3 regions of the Streptomyces sp. NPDC056169 genome follow, and region 1 is predicted to be linked to each of the others. Evidence: riboswitches for the same ligand, from Rfam matches in the RefSeq annotation. Region 1 holds a riboswitch; each other region holds the start of a gene.
What was found. Region 1 has a riboswitch for thiamine pyrophosphate ahead of thiC (phosphomethylpyrimidine synthase ThiC). Riboswitches for the same ligand answer to the same signal wherever they lie in the genome.
Positions count from the first base shown of each region.

Region 2: linked by a shared signal. The riboswitch ahead of thiO (glycine oxidase ThiO) and the one ahead of thiC (phosphomethylpyrimidine synthase ThiC) in region 1 are both predicted to bind thiamine pyrophosphate.
Region 3: linked by a shared signal. The riboswitch ahead of ACFC0G_RS31220 (thiamine ABC transporter substrate binding subunit) and the one ahead of thiC (phosphomethylpyrimidine synthase ThiC) in region 1 are both predicted to bind thiamine pyrophosphate.

Region 1 covers NZ_JBHJUO010000003.1:252,643-257,715, reverse strand. The annotation lists gene ACFC0G_RS06160 (hypothetical protein) at 1-86, shown strand, start outside; gene thiC (phosphomethylpyrimidine synthase ThiC) at 177-1,982, opposite strand; TPP riboswitch at 1,976-2,110, opposite strand; gene ACFC0G_RS06150 (YibE/F family protein) at 2,183-3,550, shown strand; gene ACFC0G_RS06145 (SsgA family sporulation/cell division regulator) at 3,579-4,013, opposite strand; gene ACFC0G_RS06140 (IclR family transcriptional regulator) at 4,152-4,877, opposite strand.
Region 2 covers NZ_JBHJUO010000001.1:357,329-362,401, forward strand. The annotation lists gene thiE (thiamine phosphate synthase) at 119-778, opposite strand; gene ACFC0G_RS01635 (Rv2175c family DNA-binding protein) at 881-1,246, opposite strand; gene ACFC0G_RS01640 (NAD(P)/FAD-dependent oxidoreductase) at 1,290-2,453, opposite strand; TPP riboswitch at 2,587-2,699, shown strand; gene thiO (glycine oxidase ThiO) at 2,697-3,851, shown strand; gene thiS (sulfur carrier protein ThiS) at 3,848-4,048, shown strand; gene ACFC0G_RS01655 (thiazole synthase) at 4,054-4,848, shown strand; gene pknB (Stk1 family PASTA domain-containing Ser/Thr kinase) at 4,937-5,073, shown strand, end outside.
Region 3 covers NZ_JBHJUO010000021.1:79,175-84,247, reverse strand. The annotation lists gene ACFC0G_RS31230 (ABC transporter ATP-binding protein) at 1-473, opposite strand, end outside; gene ACFC0G_RS31225 (ABC transporter permease) at 473-2,086, opposite strand; gene ACFC0G_RS31220 (thiamine ABC transporter substrate binding subunit) at 2,134-3,213, opposite strand; TPP riboswitch at 3,329-3,438, opposite strand; gene rlmN (23S rRNA (adenine(2503)-C(2))-methyltransferase RlmN) at 3,468-4,580, opposite strand; gene ACFC0G_RS31210 (phosphatidate cytidylyltransferase) at 4,789-5,073, opposite strand, start outside.

The DNA.
Region 1 (5,073 bases):
GCCTCGCCCTGCTCGAACGCGGCGTCGTGCCCTTCCTCCGCGACGCCCTCGCCGCCGCCCACCGGGACGACGACCTCACTCCCTGACAACGGCAACGGCCCGCGACTCCCCCGTGGGTCGCGGGCCGGTGCCTGCTCAGAAGCCGGCGCGACGGCCGGCGCCGGAGCCCTCCGCGGTCAGTCCGCCAGCGGCAGGTAGACGCGGTTCCCGCTCTCCGCGAACTCCTTCGACTTCTCTGCCATGCCGGCCTCGATCTCCTGCTGCGTGCCGCCGTGCTCACGCCGGATGTCCTGGGAGATCTTCATCGAGCAGAACTTCGGACCGCACATCGAGCAGAAGTGCGCGGTCTTCGCCGGCTCCGCGGGCAGCGTCTCGTCGTGGAACTCGCGCGCGGTGACCGGGTCGAGCGCCAGGTTGAACTGGTCCTCCCAGCGGAACTCGAACCGCGCGTCCGAGAGCGCGTCGTCCCACTCCTGGGCGCCCGGGTGCCCCTTGGCGAGGTCCGCCGCGTGGGCCGAGATCTTGTACGTGATGACGCCCGTCTTCACGTCGTCCTTGTTCGGCAGGCCCAGGTGCTCCTTGGGCGTGACGTAGCAGAGCATCGCCGTGCCCCACCAGGCGATCATCGCCGCGCCGATGCCCGAGGTGATGTGGTCGTAGGCGGGCGCCACGTCCGTGGTCAGCGGGCCGAGCGTGTAGAACGGCGCCTCCTCGCAGATCTCCTGCTGGAGGTCGATGTTCTCCTTGATCTTGTGCATCGGGACGTGGCCCGGGCCCTCGATCATCGTCTGCACGTTGTGGCGCTTGGCGATCGTGTTCAGCTCGCCGAGCGTGCGCAGCTCCGCGAACTGCGCCTCGTCGTTGGCGTCCGCGATCGAGCCGGGGCGCAGACCGTCGCCGAGCGAGTACGTGACGTCGTACGCCGCGAGGATCTCGCAGAGCTCCTCGAAGTTCGTGTAGAGGAAGTTCTCCTTGTGGTGCGCGAGACACCAGGCGGCCATGATCGAGCCGCCGCGCGAGACGATGCCGGTCTTGCGGCGCGCGGTGAGCGGCACGTACGGCAGGAGCACGCCGGCGTGCACCGTCATGTAGTCGACGCCCTGTTCGGCCTGCTCGATGACCGTGTCCTTGTAGATCTCCCAGGTCAGGTCCTCGGCCCTGCCGTCGACCTTCTCCAGCGCCTGGTAGAGCGGCACGGTGCCGATCGGCACGGGGGAGTTGCGCAGCACCCACTCGCGGGTGGTGTGGATGTTGCGGCCGGTGGACAGGTCCATGACCGTGTCGGCGCCCCACTTGGTCGCCCACGTCATCTTCTCCACCTCCTCCTCGATGGAGGAGGTGACGGCGGAGTTGCCGATGTTGGCGTTGACCTTCACCAGGAACCGCTTGCCGATGATCATCGGCTCGATCTCCGGGTGGTTGACGTTCGCCGGGAGAACGGCGCGGCCCGCGGCGATCTCCTCGCGCACGACCTCGGGGGAGACGTTCTCGCGGATCGCGACGTACTCCATCTCCGGGGTGATCTCCCCGCGGCGGGCGTACGCGAGCTGCGTCACCGCCTGGCCGTCGCGGCCCCGGCGCGGGAGGCGCGGGCGGCCGGGGAAGACGGCGTCGAGGTTCTTGAGCCCGCCGCCGCGCGGCGAGGTGTGCTTGATGCCGTCGTCCTCGGGACGGACGGGGCGGCCCGCGTACTCCTCGGTGTCGCCGCGCGCGATGATCCAGTTCTCGCGCAACGGCGCCAGGCCACGCCGCACATCGGTGTCGATGGTGGGGTCGGTGTACGGACCGGACGTGTCGTACAGCGTCACGTCCTTGCCGTTGGTGAGGTGCACCTGACGGACCGGGACCCGGAGGTCGGGGCGCGAACCCTCGATGTACCCCTTGTGCCAGCCGGGCGTGCGCTCGCCCGGGGTCGGCAGGCCGTCCTGGCCGTCCTGGCCCTCCTGGTCGGAGGCAGGCGTGCGTGCATCCTGAATGGTCATGAGACCGATCTCCCTACGCCGGCATTACCCGGTAACAGGTTCGGCGGTCGGCGCAGCCTCCTCCCGTACGTGCGTACGGTGATCAGCGCCCTCTCAGCCCGGTGCTCCGAGCTCCCGCGTGTGCAAAGGTGTCACCACGCTAGCGTCATCCCTGGCGTGCTGAACAGTGGGCCCCCCACCGTTCTTGCGATGATCGGTCGGTGACTTCCCCCCAGCAGACCCCCGAGCCGCACGGCCACGGACACGGCCACGAACCCGGTCACGGCCACGAACCGAGCCATGGCCACAGCCACAGCCACGGCCCCGCCGCCCCCGTCTCCCGGCATCTGCGCAAGGTCATCGCCGCGATCCTGATCCCCTTCGCCACCGCCGTGGTGGTCGGGCTCGTGGTCCTGTGGCCCGGTGGTACGCCGGCGCACGAGCGCACCGGAGTCGGCTTCGACCGGCAGACGGAGCAGGGCACGGTCGTCTCCGTCGAGCAGGTCGACTGCAAGGACGTGAACGCCGCCCAGGTCCCGCCGACCGGGGACACCTCCACGCCCGAGGGGCGCGAGGCGGTCAACGCCCAGCAGGGGCAGTGCGAGAAGGCGACGATCGAGGTCACCAGCGGGCAGGAGAAGGGGCGTACGTTCACCGAGATCGTGCAGCCCGACGCGCCGCGCCAACTGCACGAGGGGCAGGGCGTGGTGGTGGCGTACGCCCCCGACGCCCCGCGCGATCTGCAGTACTCGGTGACGGACGTGAACCGGAAGCTCCCGATGGCGGTGCTCGCCGGGATCTTCGCGATCGTGGTGGTGGTCGTCGGCCGGATGAAGGGCGTGATGGCGCTCATCGCGCTCGCCGCGAGCTTCCTGGTGCTGACGCTCTTCATCCTGCCGGCGATCCTGCAGGGCTCGAATCCGCTGGTCGTGGCGGTGGTCGGGTCGAGCGCGATCATGCTGATCGCGCTCTACATGTGCCACGGGCTCTCGGCCCGCACCTCGGTCGCGGTGCTCGGCACGCTGATTTCGCTGCTGCTGATCGGTCTGCTCGGCTCGGTCTTCATCGGCTGGGCCTCACTCAGCGGCAACACCGACGACAACACCGGCCTGATCCACGGCCTGTTCCCGGAGATCGACATGTCCGGCCTGTTGCTCGCCGGCATCATCATCGGTTCGCTCGGCGTGCTGGACGACGTGACCGTCACCCAGACCTCGGCGGTCTGGGAGCTGCACCAGGCCGATCCGGGCATGGGGCCGCGCGCGCTGTACCGGGCCGCGATCCGGATCGGCCGCGACCACATCGCCTCGGTCGTGAACACCCTGGTCCTCGCCTACGCGGGCGCCGCCCTGCCGCTGCTGCTGCTCTTCTCGATCGCGCAGAGCAGCATGGGCACGGTGGCCAACAGCGAGCTGGTCGCGGTGGAGATCGTCCGAACGCTGGTCGGTTCGATCGGTCTGGTCGCCTCCGTGCCGGTCACCACGGCCCTCGCGGCGCTCGTGGTCTCCGCCGACCGGCCGGGCTCCGACGTCGCCGGGAAGCCCCGGGCGGCGGCGGTACGGGGCGGTCGGCGCCGCCGCGCGAAGTAGGGGCTCCGGGCGGCGTACCGGCCCCGAATCAGCCGGCGTTCTCCTCTGCCAGAATCCGGCCGAGTGCCGCCTCCAGGTTGTCCTCGAAGTCACCGAGTGTCCGTTCCTGACCAAGCGGAACCAGCTTGTCCGTGCGGTCGAGGAACGCGACCAGCGGCGGCGCGCTGGCCCGGAACAGGGCGCGGTCGCCGCCCACCTGGAGCCGGATGGAGACATCCGAAAGGCCCTCGGGGTCCGTGGGAGCGATGTGTACGTCCCCGTCCCCGCTCGGCCTGTTGATCCCGTCGAGCAGCAACTCCCTGCCGAACGCCCAGGTCACGGGCGCGTCCCCGGGGAGGTGGAAGGTCATCCGCACCGCGTAAGGATCCCGGGTCTCGTATCGCAGCTCGACTGGGATCTTGAAGCAGAGCTCCTCGGAGACGAGGAAGCTCATCAGGACCTCGGCCTGAACCGACTCTCGCATCATGTACCCCGCAGTAGATGAAGCAGTTGTGTAAACACAGCTGCTGAAAGCTGTGACCGAAACGGCCAGGAATGATCCCCCGTGGCCCTCTTGACGCAATCGTGCTGTAAGCGCTAGCAGATCACAAGGAGTGATTTTTCAGATACTGATAGAGAACGCGAGCGAACTGAAGAGCCTCCCGATCTCCGTACGTAGCCGCTCGACTGCTGGGAGCAACCGTTCTTCCTGGTGAAGGGGGAGGGAAATGGCCATCGCGGCCGCCGTGGACCCCGCCGTGACGGGAATGGCGGCACAGACCGTGCCGAGCGCATATTCCTGACGCTCTACCAGGGGCTCCATTCGCCCCAAACCGCCCAAACGCTCCAAAAGGACACGATGGTTACGCACCGTGTACGGAGTGATGGCTTCCACCGGATGGCGGTCGAGGTGGTCTTGACGAGCTTTCAGATCGAGTTGGCTCAGCAGACACTGCCCGATGGCGTGCGCGTGCCCGGTCTCGCGGAAATCTGCCCACTCCTCCACTGCGGGGGCAGAGGGGGTGTCCGCGACAGCGACGAGCTCGATCTCTCCCTCGCGATAGAGGGCGAAGTACACCGGCACACCGATCTCGTCCCGCCAGCGGGCAAGGGAGTCTTCGATCTTGATGCGACGATTCTGCACAGCTCCGCCGCCGGCCAGTCGGACGGCGGCGTCGCCCAGGACGAACACACCCTTCTCACGGCGCAGATAGCCCTCGTGGGTCAGGGTGCGGAGCAGGTGGTACGTGGTGGGCAGCGGAAGGCCCGTCTCACGGGCGAGCTGTTTGGCCGGGGCGCCGTCCGCATGGGAGGACACGGCCTCCAGAAGTCTCAGCGCCCGCTGCACCGAGCCGATCAGGGTAGGTGCAGCGGTAGTCCGCGTAGCCGTGGCCAAAGGTCACCCCCAGGCGTGACGACGGATGCATGGCATCCGCCCGCGGGGGCCGCCCCCGCGCGCCCGCCGGGCCTGGGAAACCGCTGGTCAGTAGGGAGGTCTACGCCTGTAGTCCCCAACACGGCGGAGGGATTCCACTCTAGTGGCA
Region 2 (5,073 bases), on a different contig from region 1:
GGCAGGTTAGACGGGGGACGAGGACCCGCGTAGACGGCGTCCGCGTTGTGGACAATTTTTCGGACATTCTCGCGGGACGCCGTCCTGGGCGCCCCGCGGCCCACGGCCCGGGATCCGCTCAGGCTCCCGCGCGCTCCCGGACCCGCTTGGCGAGGGCGGCGGTCGCGGCCGCCGGGTCCTCTGCCTCGGTGATCGCGCGGACGACGACGATCCGGCGGGCGCCCGCGTCCAGGACCTCGTCGAGGTTGGTCTCGTCGATGCCGCCGATGGCGAACCAGGGGCGGTTCTGCGCCAGACCGGCCGCGTACCGCACGAGGTCGAGCCCCGGCGCGTACCGCCCGGGCTTGGTGGGGGTGGGCCAGCAGGGCCCGGTGCAGAAGTAGTCCACGCCCGGTTCGACGGCGGCCGCGGCCGCCTCGGACTCGGCGTGGCAGGAGCGGCCGATCAGCACGTCGTCACCGCCGCCGAGGATCGCGCGGGCAGCGGGCACGGGCAGGTCGCCCTGGCCGAGGTGGAGCACGTCGGAGCCGATGGCGTGGGCGACGTCGGCCCGGTCGTTCACCGCGAGGAGCTTGCCGTGCCGGCGGGCGGCCTCGGCGAAGACGGCGAGGTGCTCCAGCTCCTCGCCGGCCTCCATGCCCTTGTCGCGGAGCTGCACGATGTCGACGCCGGAGGAGAGCACGGCGTCGAGGAAGGCGGGCAGGTCGCCCTGGCGCTTCCGGGCGTCGGTGCACAGGTAGAGCCGGGCGTCGGCAAGCCGCTCACGAGGCGTGGGCATGGGTGGGTTCCCCCCGTCGGTGTCGCCGGCGCCGCGGCGGCCGGCCCGCGAGGGGCCGGTCGCCGCGACACCCGCTGGTGGTGTCCTCGGTACGTGCGGGCGTCAGAGGGCGAGCGCCTGGGCGCGGCGCTTCACCTCCGTGCCGCGATTCTCGTTGAGCGCCTGCGCGGGCGTGCCCGGCAGGCTCTCGTCCGGAGTGAAGAGCCACTCCAGCATCTCTTCGTCGGTGAAGCCGTCGTCCCGCAGGACGGTCAGGAGCCCGACGAGGCCCTTGACGATCGCGTCGCCCTGGATGAAGGCGGCGGGGATCTGCAGGGCGTTGTTCTCTCCACGGCGCACGGCGAGGAGCTGACCTTCCTTGATCAGCTGCCGCACGCGTGTCACCTCGACATCGAGCATCTCCGCGATGTCGGGCACGTAGAGCCAGGCGGGGACGAGCGCATCGATCTTTACGTCAATCTCGGTCACGGGACAAGCCTGCCATCCCGGACCGACAGTCGGTACCCGGGCCCTACCGGACTGCCGCCTTCAGGGGGACGGACGGGTCGGCGGCGCGCTCCGGGTCGACCGGGGTGGCCGCCTCGATGAGCTTGCGGCCCTGGGCCAGGTCGCGGGGGCGGCCGACGGCGAGGAGGGCCACCGGGACCCCGGCGCGCAGCCAGAGCACGGACCAGGTGGCGTCCGCCGGGTCGCCGCGCCACAGGAGCTCGTCGGCGTCCGCGTGGTGCCCGGCGTACTGGACGAACCGGCCGAACTGCTCGGACCAGAAGTACGGCACCGGGTCGTACGGTCCGGTGGCGGCGCCGGTGATCGTCGCGGCGACCGTGCGCGGGCCCTGGAGCGCGTTGTCCCAGTGGTGGACGAGGAGGCGCTCGCCGTAGCGGGCGGAGGGGTAGGAGGCGCAGTCGCCGACGGCGTACACGTCGGGCAGGGAGGTGCGCAGCCGCTCGTCGGCCGTGACGGCGCCGCTCGGGTCGAGGGCGATGCCGGAGCCGGCGAGCCAGCCGGTGGCGGGGCGGGCGCCGATGCCGACGACGACGGCGTCGGCGGGCAGCTCGCGGCCGTCGGCGAGGACGACCCGGCCGGGCAGGACGGTGTCCACGCGCGCGTGGGTGAGGAGTTCGGCGCCGCTCGCCCCGTACCAGCCGGCCATGGGGGCGGCGACCTCGGCGGGCAGGGCCCCGGCGAGGGGGCGGTCGGCCGCCTCGACGACGGTGACGGCGCAGCCCGCCTCGCGCGCGGCGGTGGCGAACTCGGCGCCGATCCAGCCCGCGCCGACGACCACGACGGTGTGGCGGCGCTCCAGGACGGGGCCGAGGCGCACGGCGTCGTCGAGGGTGCGCAGGAGGTGGACGCCGGGGACGCCCTCGGCGCCGGGCAGGGTGATCGGGTGGGCGCCGGTGGCGACGACCAGGACGCCGTACGGGACGGGCCCGGCCTCGGTGTCGATCTCGTGGTCGGCGGCGCGGAGCCCGGTGACGTCGAGGCCGAGGCGGAGTTCGATGTCGAGGGCCTCGAAGTCGACGTCGAAGGCGGAGTCCTCGGCCTTGCCGAGCAGGATCGCCTTGGAGAGCGGGGGCCGGTCGTAGGGCTGGTGGGGCTCGGCCCCGATGAGGGTCACGGGGCCGGTGAAGCCCTGTTCGCGCAGGGCGACGGCGGTCTGCACGCCCGCCATCCCGGCTCCGACGATCACGACCTGCTGCTGGGCCTGCTTCTGCTCGCTCACCCGACCACCTTACGCATCTGACGGATCGTCAGGAAGGGAGGGGCCTGGGACCGCACCGGGGCTGCGGCTAGTCTGGCGGGCGTAAAGCACTCGCGGGAGCCCGGACGCACCGGGCTGAGAGGGAGGCTGGGCGGCCTCCGACCGTACGAACCTGATCCGGGTCATGCCGGCGAAGGGAGGGGCTGGACGCCCATGCGTTCTTCCGATGTCCTCGTGGTCGGGGGCGGCATCATCGGCCTGGTCACGGCCTGGCGGGCCGCGCAGCGCGGGCTGCGCACCACCGTGGTCGACCCGGAACCGGGCGGCGGCGCCGCGCGGGTCGCGGCCGGGATGCTCGCCGCCGTCACCGAACTCCACTACGGCGAGGAGACCCTGCTCGGGCTCAATCTCGCCTCCGCCGCCCGCTATCCCGCCTTCGTCGCCGAGCTGGAGGAGTCCACCGGCCACGACGTCGGCCACCGTGCCTGCGGCACCCTCGCCGTCGCCCTCGACGCCGACGACCGGGCCCACCTGCGCGAACTCCACGCCCTCCAGACCCGCTGCGGCCTCACCTCGGAGTGGCTCAGCGGGCGCGAGTGCCGCCGCCTCGAACCGATGCTCGCCCCCGGGGTGCGCGGCGGGCTGCGCGTGGACGGCGACCACCAGGTCGACCCGCGCCGGCTGGCCGCCGCGCTCCTCGTCGCCTGCGAGCGGGCCGGGGTGGTCTTCCACCGCGTCCTCGCGGAGCGTCTGACGGTCGCGGGCGACCGGGCGCGCGGGGTCGTCCTCGCCGGCGGCGAGGAGCTGACGGCCGACCAGGTCGTTCTCGCCGCGGGCAGTCTGAGCGGACGGCTCGCGGGCGTGCCCGACGAGGTGCTGCCGCCGGTCCGCCCCGTGAAGGGCCAGGTCCTGCGGCTGCGCGTGCCCGCCCCGTACGCCCCCTTCCTCTCCCGTACCGTCCGCGCCGTCGTCCGCGGCAGCCACGTCTACCTCGTGCCGCGCGAGAACGGCGAGCTCGTCGTCGGCGCCACCAGCGAGGAGCTCGGCTGGGACACCACGGTGACGGCGGGCGGGGTGTACGAGCTGCTGCGCGACGCCCACGAGCTCGTCCCCGGCATCACCGAGCTGCCGCTCACCGAGACGCTGGCCGGACTGCGCCCCGCGTCGCCGGACAACGCTCCGCTGCTCGGCCCCAGCATCCTGCCCGGCCTGCACCTGGCCACCGGCCACTACCGCAACGGGGTGCTGCTCACCCCCGTCACCGGCGACGTCATGGCGGAGGTGCTCACCACGGGCGTCCTCCCCGACGAGGCCCGTGCCTTCACCCCCCGCCGTTTCTCCCCAGTACGTCTGGAGCTTCCCGCATGAACGTGTCCGTGAACGGAGAACCCCGCGAGCTCACCGGCCCCGTCTCCCTCGACGCCCTCGTCTCGACCCTGAGCACGGCCCCGACCGGGGTGGCCGCGGCCGTCAACGAGACGGTCGTCCCGCGCGGCGAGTGGGCGGCGACGCTGCTCGGCGAGGGCGACCGGGTGGAGGTCCTGACCGCGGTGCAGGGAGGCTGAGCGCGATGTCCGACGACCTGTTCGTCCTCGGCGGTACGGAGTTCTCCTCGCGCCTGATCATGGGCACCGGCGGCGCGCCGAGCCTCGACGTCCTGGAGCGCTCGCTGATCGCCAGCGGCACCGAGCTGACCACCGTCGCGATGCGGCGGCTCGACCCGACGGTCCAGGGCTCGGTCCTCTCCGTCCTGGAGCGGCTCGGCATCCGGGTCCTGCCCAACACGGCGGGCTGTTTCACGGCGGGCGAGGCGGTCCTCACCGCCCGGCTCGCCCGGGAGGCGCTCGGCACCGACTGGATCAAGCTGGAGGTCGTCGCCGACGAGCGGACGCTGCTGCCGGACGGGGTGGAGCTCCTCGACGCGGCCGAGACGCTGGTCGACGAGGGCTTCACCGTCCTGCCGTACACGAACGACGACCCGGTCCTCGCGCGGAAGCTGGAGGACGTGGGGTGCGCGGCGATCATGCCGCTCGGCTCCCCGATCGGCTCGGGGCTCGGCATCCGCAACCCGCACAACTTCCAGCTGATCGCGGAACGGGCGGGGGTGCCGGTGATCCTCGACGCCGGGGCGGGCACGGCATCGGACGCGGCACTCGCGATGGAGCTGGGGTGCGCGGCGGTGATGCTGGCCTCGGCGGTGACGCGGGCGCAGGAGCCGGTGCTCATGGCCTCGGCGATGCGGCACGCGGTGGAGGCGGGCCGGCTCGCGCACCGGGCGGGCCGCATTCCCCGCCGCCACTTCGCGGAGGCGTCCTCCCCCGTGGAGGGCCGCCCGCACCTGGACCCGGAGCGCCCCGCGTTCTAGACGGCCTGCTGGGGCGCTCGTCACAGCTGCGCTGCAGTACCGGGGCAGCCGCGCGGGGGCCGTGTCCACGGCTCGTAGACTCGACGCCGTGGACACGACCCTTCAGGACCCCCTCGTCGGGCGGCTGCTCGACGGCCGCTACCGCGTCGACGCGCGCATCGCCGTCGGCGGGATGGCCACGGTCTACCGGGCCGTCGACACCCGCCTCGACCGCGTCCTCGCGCT
Region 3 (5,073 bases), on a different contig from region 1:
GGCTCGTCCAGCATGAGGAGCCGGGGCCGCGGCGCCAGCGCCCTGGCCAGCGCCACCCGCTGCTGCTCGCCGCCGGAGAGCGCGGCCACCGAGCGCCGCTCGGCCCCCGGCAGCCCGACGAGGTCGAGCAGCTCCCGTACGCGCTCCGTCTGTTCGGCCTTGGCCGCCCCGCGCATCCGGGGCCCGAAGGCGATGTTGCCGCCGACGTCCCGCTGCGGGAACAGCTGGTGGTCCTGGAACATCAGCCCGACGCCCCGCCGGTGCACCGGCACCCCCGTCTGGTCGGCGCCGCCGAGCAGCACCCGGCCGCCGTCGAGCGGCTGGAGCCCCGCGACGGCCCGGAGCAGCGTCGACTTGCCGCTGCCGCTGGGGCCGAGGACGCACACGATCTCGTGCTCCGCGACCTCCAGGTCCACGGCATCGAGCGCGGCCCGCTCCCCGAACCGTACGGTCGCGTCCTGGATCGAAAGCATCAGAACTCCCCGGAGGTCCGCTCGGTGCGCAGCCGTTCCAGCAGGAGCAGGGACACCGCGCACACCACCATCAGAATCGTCGAGAGGGCCATCGCCTGGCCGTAGTTGAGCTCACCGGGCCGCCCGAGCAGCCGGGCCACCGCCACCGGCAGCGTCGGACTGTCGGGCCGGGCGATGAAGACGGTCGCGCCGAACTCGCCGAGCGAGACGGCGAAGGCGAACCCGGCGGCGATGAGCAGCGCCCGCCGCACCAGCGGCAGGTCCACCTCCCGCCAGGCCCGCCACGGCGACGCGCCGAGCACGGCCGCCGCCTCCCGCAGCCGCTCGTCGACCGCCCGCAGCACCGGCAGCATCGTCCGTACGACGAAGGGGACGCCGACCAGGGCCTGCGCGAGCGGCACGAGGATCCAGCTGGCCCGCAGGTCGAACGGCGGCTCGTCGAGCGTGATGAGGAACCCGAAGCCGACGGTGACCGCCGACACCCCGAGCGGCAGCATCAGCAGCGCGTCGAAGCCCCGCACGAGCCGGCCGGCCCGCCGGGTGAGGGCCGCCGCCGCGAGCCCGCCGATCAGCACCGCGATGGCCGTGGCGGCCGCCGCGTACCGCAGCGAGTTCCCGATCGCCTCCAGCGGCGGCACGAGGAAGGTGCCGGACTCGTCGAGCGAGCCGAGCGCCCGGTAGTAGCCGAGCCCGTAGCCGTGCGGCCCCGCGAAGGAGCGCTCCACGAGCACGCCGAGCGGCAGCAGGATCAGCACCGCCACCGAGACGAGGACGCCCGCGAGCAGCGCCCACTGCCCGATGCCGCGCGGCCGGCGCGCGGTCGTCTCCGGCGGTACGAGCCGCAGCGCCGTCTCCCGCCGCCGTACCGTCCGGGCGTGCACGGCCAGGATCGCCCCGACCGCGGCGAACTGCACGAGGGTGAGGACGGCGGCCGTCGGCAGGTCGAGCAGCCGGGCGGTCTGCCGGTAGATCTCGGCCTCCAGGGTCGAGTACGCGTCCCCGCCGAGGATCTGTACGACACCGAAGGAGGTGAAGGTGAAGAGGAAGACCATCAGGGCGGCCGCCGACACCGCCGGCACGAGCGCGGGCAGGGTCACCGTCCGCCAGGCCGTCCAGCGCGAGGCGCCGAGGACCCGCGCGGCCTCCTCCTGGCGCGGGTCGAGCTGCGACCAGAGGCCGCCGACGGTCCGCACGACGACCGCGTAGTTGAAGAACACGTGCGCGAGGAGGATCGCCCACACGCTGGTGTCGAGCCGCAGCCCCCACAGCTCGTCCGTCAGACCGCCCCGGCCGACGACCGCCAGGAAGGCCGTGCCGACGAGGACCGTCGGCAGCACGAACGGCACCGTGACCACGGCCCGCAGCACACCCTTGCCCGGGAACGCGAAACGCGCGAAGACGTACGCCCCCGGCAGCGCCACGAGCAAGGTCAGACCGGTGGAGGCCGCCGCCTGCCACACGGTGAAGCCGAGCACGTCGAGGATCTCCGGCCGGCTCAGCGTCTCGCCGATGCGACCGAACCGCCAGGCGCCGTCGGGCCGCAGCCCCCGGTCGACGATCGACACGACGGGCCAGGCGAAGAAGATCCCGAAGAACGCGACGGGCAGGGCCATCAGCCCCAGCCGCGCCGCGCTCCTCCGGAGGTCGCCCCGGCCCCGCACTACTTCAGGACGAGCGACGACCACTGCTGGATCCACGGGTCACGCTTCTCGGCGATCTTCTCGGGCGCCATGGTCTCCGGCTCGTCGACGACCACACCGTGCTTCGTGAAGAGCTCCGGCAGCGTCGCGTCCTTGGCGACCGGGTTGACGAACATCTGGAGCGGCATGTCGTCCTGGAACTTCTTCGAGATCAGGAAGTCGATCAGCGCCTTGCCGCCCTCGGGGTTCTTCGTCCCGTTCAGCAGGCCCGCGAACTCGATCTGCCGGAAGCAGGTACCGGTGGAGACGCCGGTCGGCGCCACCTTCGGCTGCGGCTCGCCGTACAGCACCTCGACCGGCGGGCTGGAGGCGTACGACACGACGAGCGGCCGGTCGCCCTTGGCCTGCTTGCCGCCTGCCGAACCGGAGAACTCCTGGTTGTAGGCGAGCTCCCAGCTGTCGACGGTCTTCACGCCGTTGGCCTTCAGCTTCTTCCAGTAGTCCTGCCAGCCCTCGTCGCCGAACTTCGCGGCCGTACCGAGGAGGAAGCCAAGACCCGGGGAGGACCGCTCGGGGTTCTCGACGACGAGCAGGTCCTTGTACGCCGGCTTCGCCAGGTCGTCGAAGGTCTGCGGCGGCGCCAGCTTCTTGTCGGCGAAGTACTTCTTGTCGTAGTTGACGCAGATGTCGCCGGAGTCGACGGGCGTGACCCGCTGCTCCTTGTCGAGACGGTACGCGGCCGGGATCCGGTCCACGCCCTTCGCCTCGTACGGGACGAAGATCCCGTTGTCGAGGGCACGGGACAGCAGGGTGTTGTCGACGCCGAAGAAGACGTCACCCTGCGGGGAGCCCTTGGTCAGGATCTCCTTGTTGACGGCCTCGCCCGCGTCGCCGGCCTTGAGGACCTTGACCGTGAAACCGGTCTGCGCCGTGAAGTCCTTCAGGACCTCCTTGGAGGCGTTGAAGGAGTCGTGGCTCACGAGGGTCACGGTCTTCGGTGCGGGCGCGCCGGTCTTGCCCGCGGCGTCGCGGACGTCCTCCGCGCCGCAGGCGGCGAGCGTGGTGACGCCCAGCGCCGCGACGAGCGCGGCGGCGGCCATTCTCTTCGTGCTCGCCGAAATGGTGGTGCTCACTGAGATTCCTCCTGGGTTGACCAGGAAGAGACGCGGCCCTGCCCACGTCCGGCGGACCCGGACGCGGGCAGGGCGCAACAGCTTGAGTTAACGACCGAACTTCCTACCCAGAATGACCTGGGCAAGGTTCAGAGGGTCTGCGGTCTACGGTCACCGCACTCTCAGCGCTGTGGCGCTCCCCTGTCGGAATATGAAGATGTGTTCGAGCTCAGAGTACAAGGTCAGCGTTCGGAGGCCGCCAGCTGTCCACAGGCACCGTCGATCTCCTGACCGCGGGTGTCCCGGACGGTCACCGGAACGCCGTGGCGGGCGATGGCGTCGACGAACGCCCGCTCGTCCTCCGGACGGGACGCCGTCCACTTCGAACCGGGCGTCGGGTTCAGCGGGATCAGGTTGACGTGGACCCGCTTGTTCTTCAGCAGCCTGCCGAGGAGGTCGCCGCGCCACGCCTGGTCGTTGATGTCGCGGATGAGCGCGTACTCGATGGAGATCCGGCGCCCCGACTTCTCCGCGTACTCCCAGGCAGCGTCGAGGACCTCGCGCACCTTCCAGCGCGTGTTCACCGGCACCAGGGTGTCGCGCAGCTCGTCGTCCGGGGCGTGCAGCGAGACCGCGAGACGGCACTTGAAGCCCTCGTCGGCGAAGCGCTGCATCGCCGGCACGAGACCGACCGTGGACACGGTGATCCCGCGCTGCGAGAGGCCCAGGCCGTCCGGCTCGGGGTCGGTGAGCCGGCGGATCGCGCCGACGACCCGCTTGTAGTTGGCGAGCGGCTCGCCCATGCCCATGAACACGATGTTCGAAAGGCGCGCCGGTCCCCCGGGCACCTCCCCGTCCCGCAGGGACCGCATGCCGTCCACGATCTGGTGCACGATCTCGGCGGTCGACAGGTTCCGGTCGAGCCCCGCCTGCCCGGTCGCGCAGAACGGGCAGTTCATGCCGCAGCCGGCCTGCGAGGAGATGCACATGGTCACCCGCTCCGGGTAGCGCATGAGCACCGACTCGACGAGCGTGCCGTCGTGCAGCCGCCACAGGGTCTTACGGGTGGTGTCGTCGTCGCACGAGATGTGCCGCACCACGGACATCAGGTCGGGCAGCAGCGCCTCGGCGAGCTTCTCCCGCGAGGCCGCCGGGATGTCGGTCCACTGCGCGGGGTCGTGCGCGTACCGAGCGAAGTAGTGCTGCGACAGCTGCTTGGCGCGGAAGGGCTTCTCGCCGGTCGCGGCGACGGCTTCCTTCCGCTCGGCGGGCGTGAGGTCCGCCAGGTGCCGCGGCGGCTTCTTGGCTCCCTTGGGGGCGATGAAAGTGAGTTCTCCGGGCACAGGACGGGCCACGATCGGGTGTCTCCTCAGACGGCACGAGGTCCGGACAGCCCCGCGTCGGCGGGAAGCGCGGCATGACGATGCCGAAGCCAGGAGACCTCACTGGAGCGTCCTCACGGCGGCGAGGACGGCGGAAGGGCCCGCAGCGCACGCGCCACGAGCCCTTCCAGAGTACCCGCTGTCCGTCAACACCTGTCGACGGAGGAAACCGACCGGCCGGTCAGCCCGTCCCCACGAACAGCGCGAGCAGCAACCACACCACCGGCGCCGTCGGCAGCAACGAGTCCAGCCGGTCCATGATGCCTCCATGACCGGGGAGCAGCGTGCCCATGTCCTTGATGCCGAGATCACGCTTGATCATCGACTCGCCGAGGTCGCCGAGCGTCGCGCTCGCCGCCACCGCCAGACCCAGGAGCAGACCCTGCCACCAGGTCCCGTCGTCGATCATGAACTCCATGCACAGCGCGCCCGCCGCCATCGCGAACGCCACCGCCCCGCCGAGACC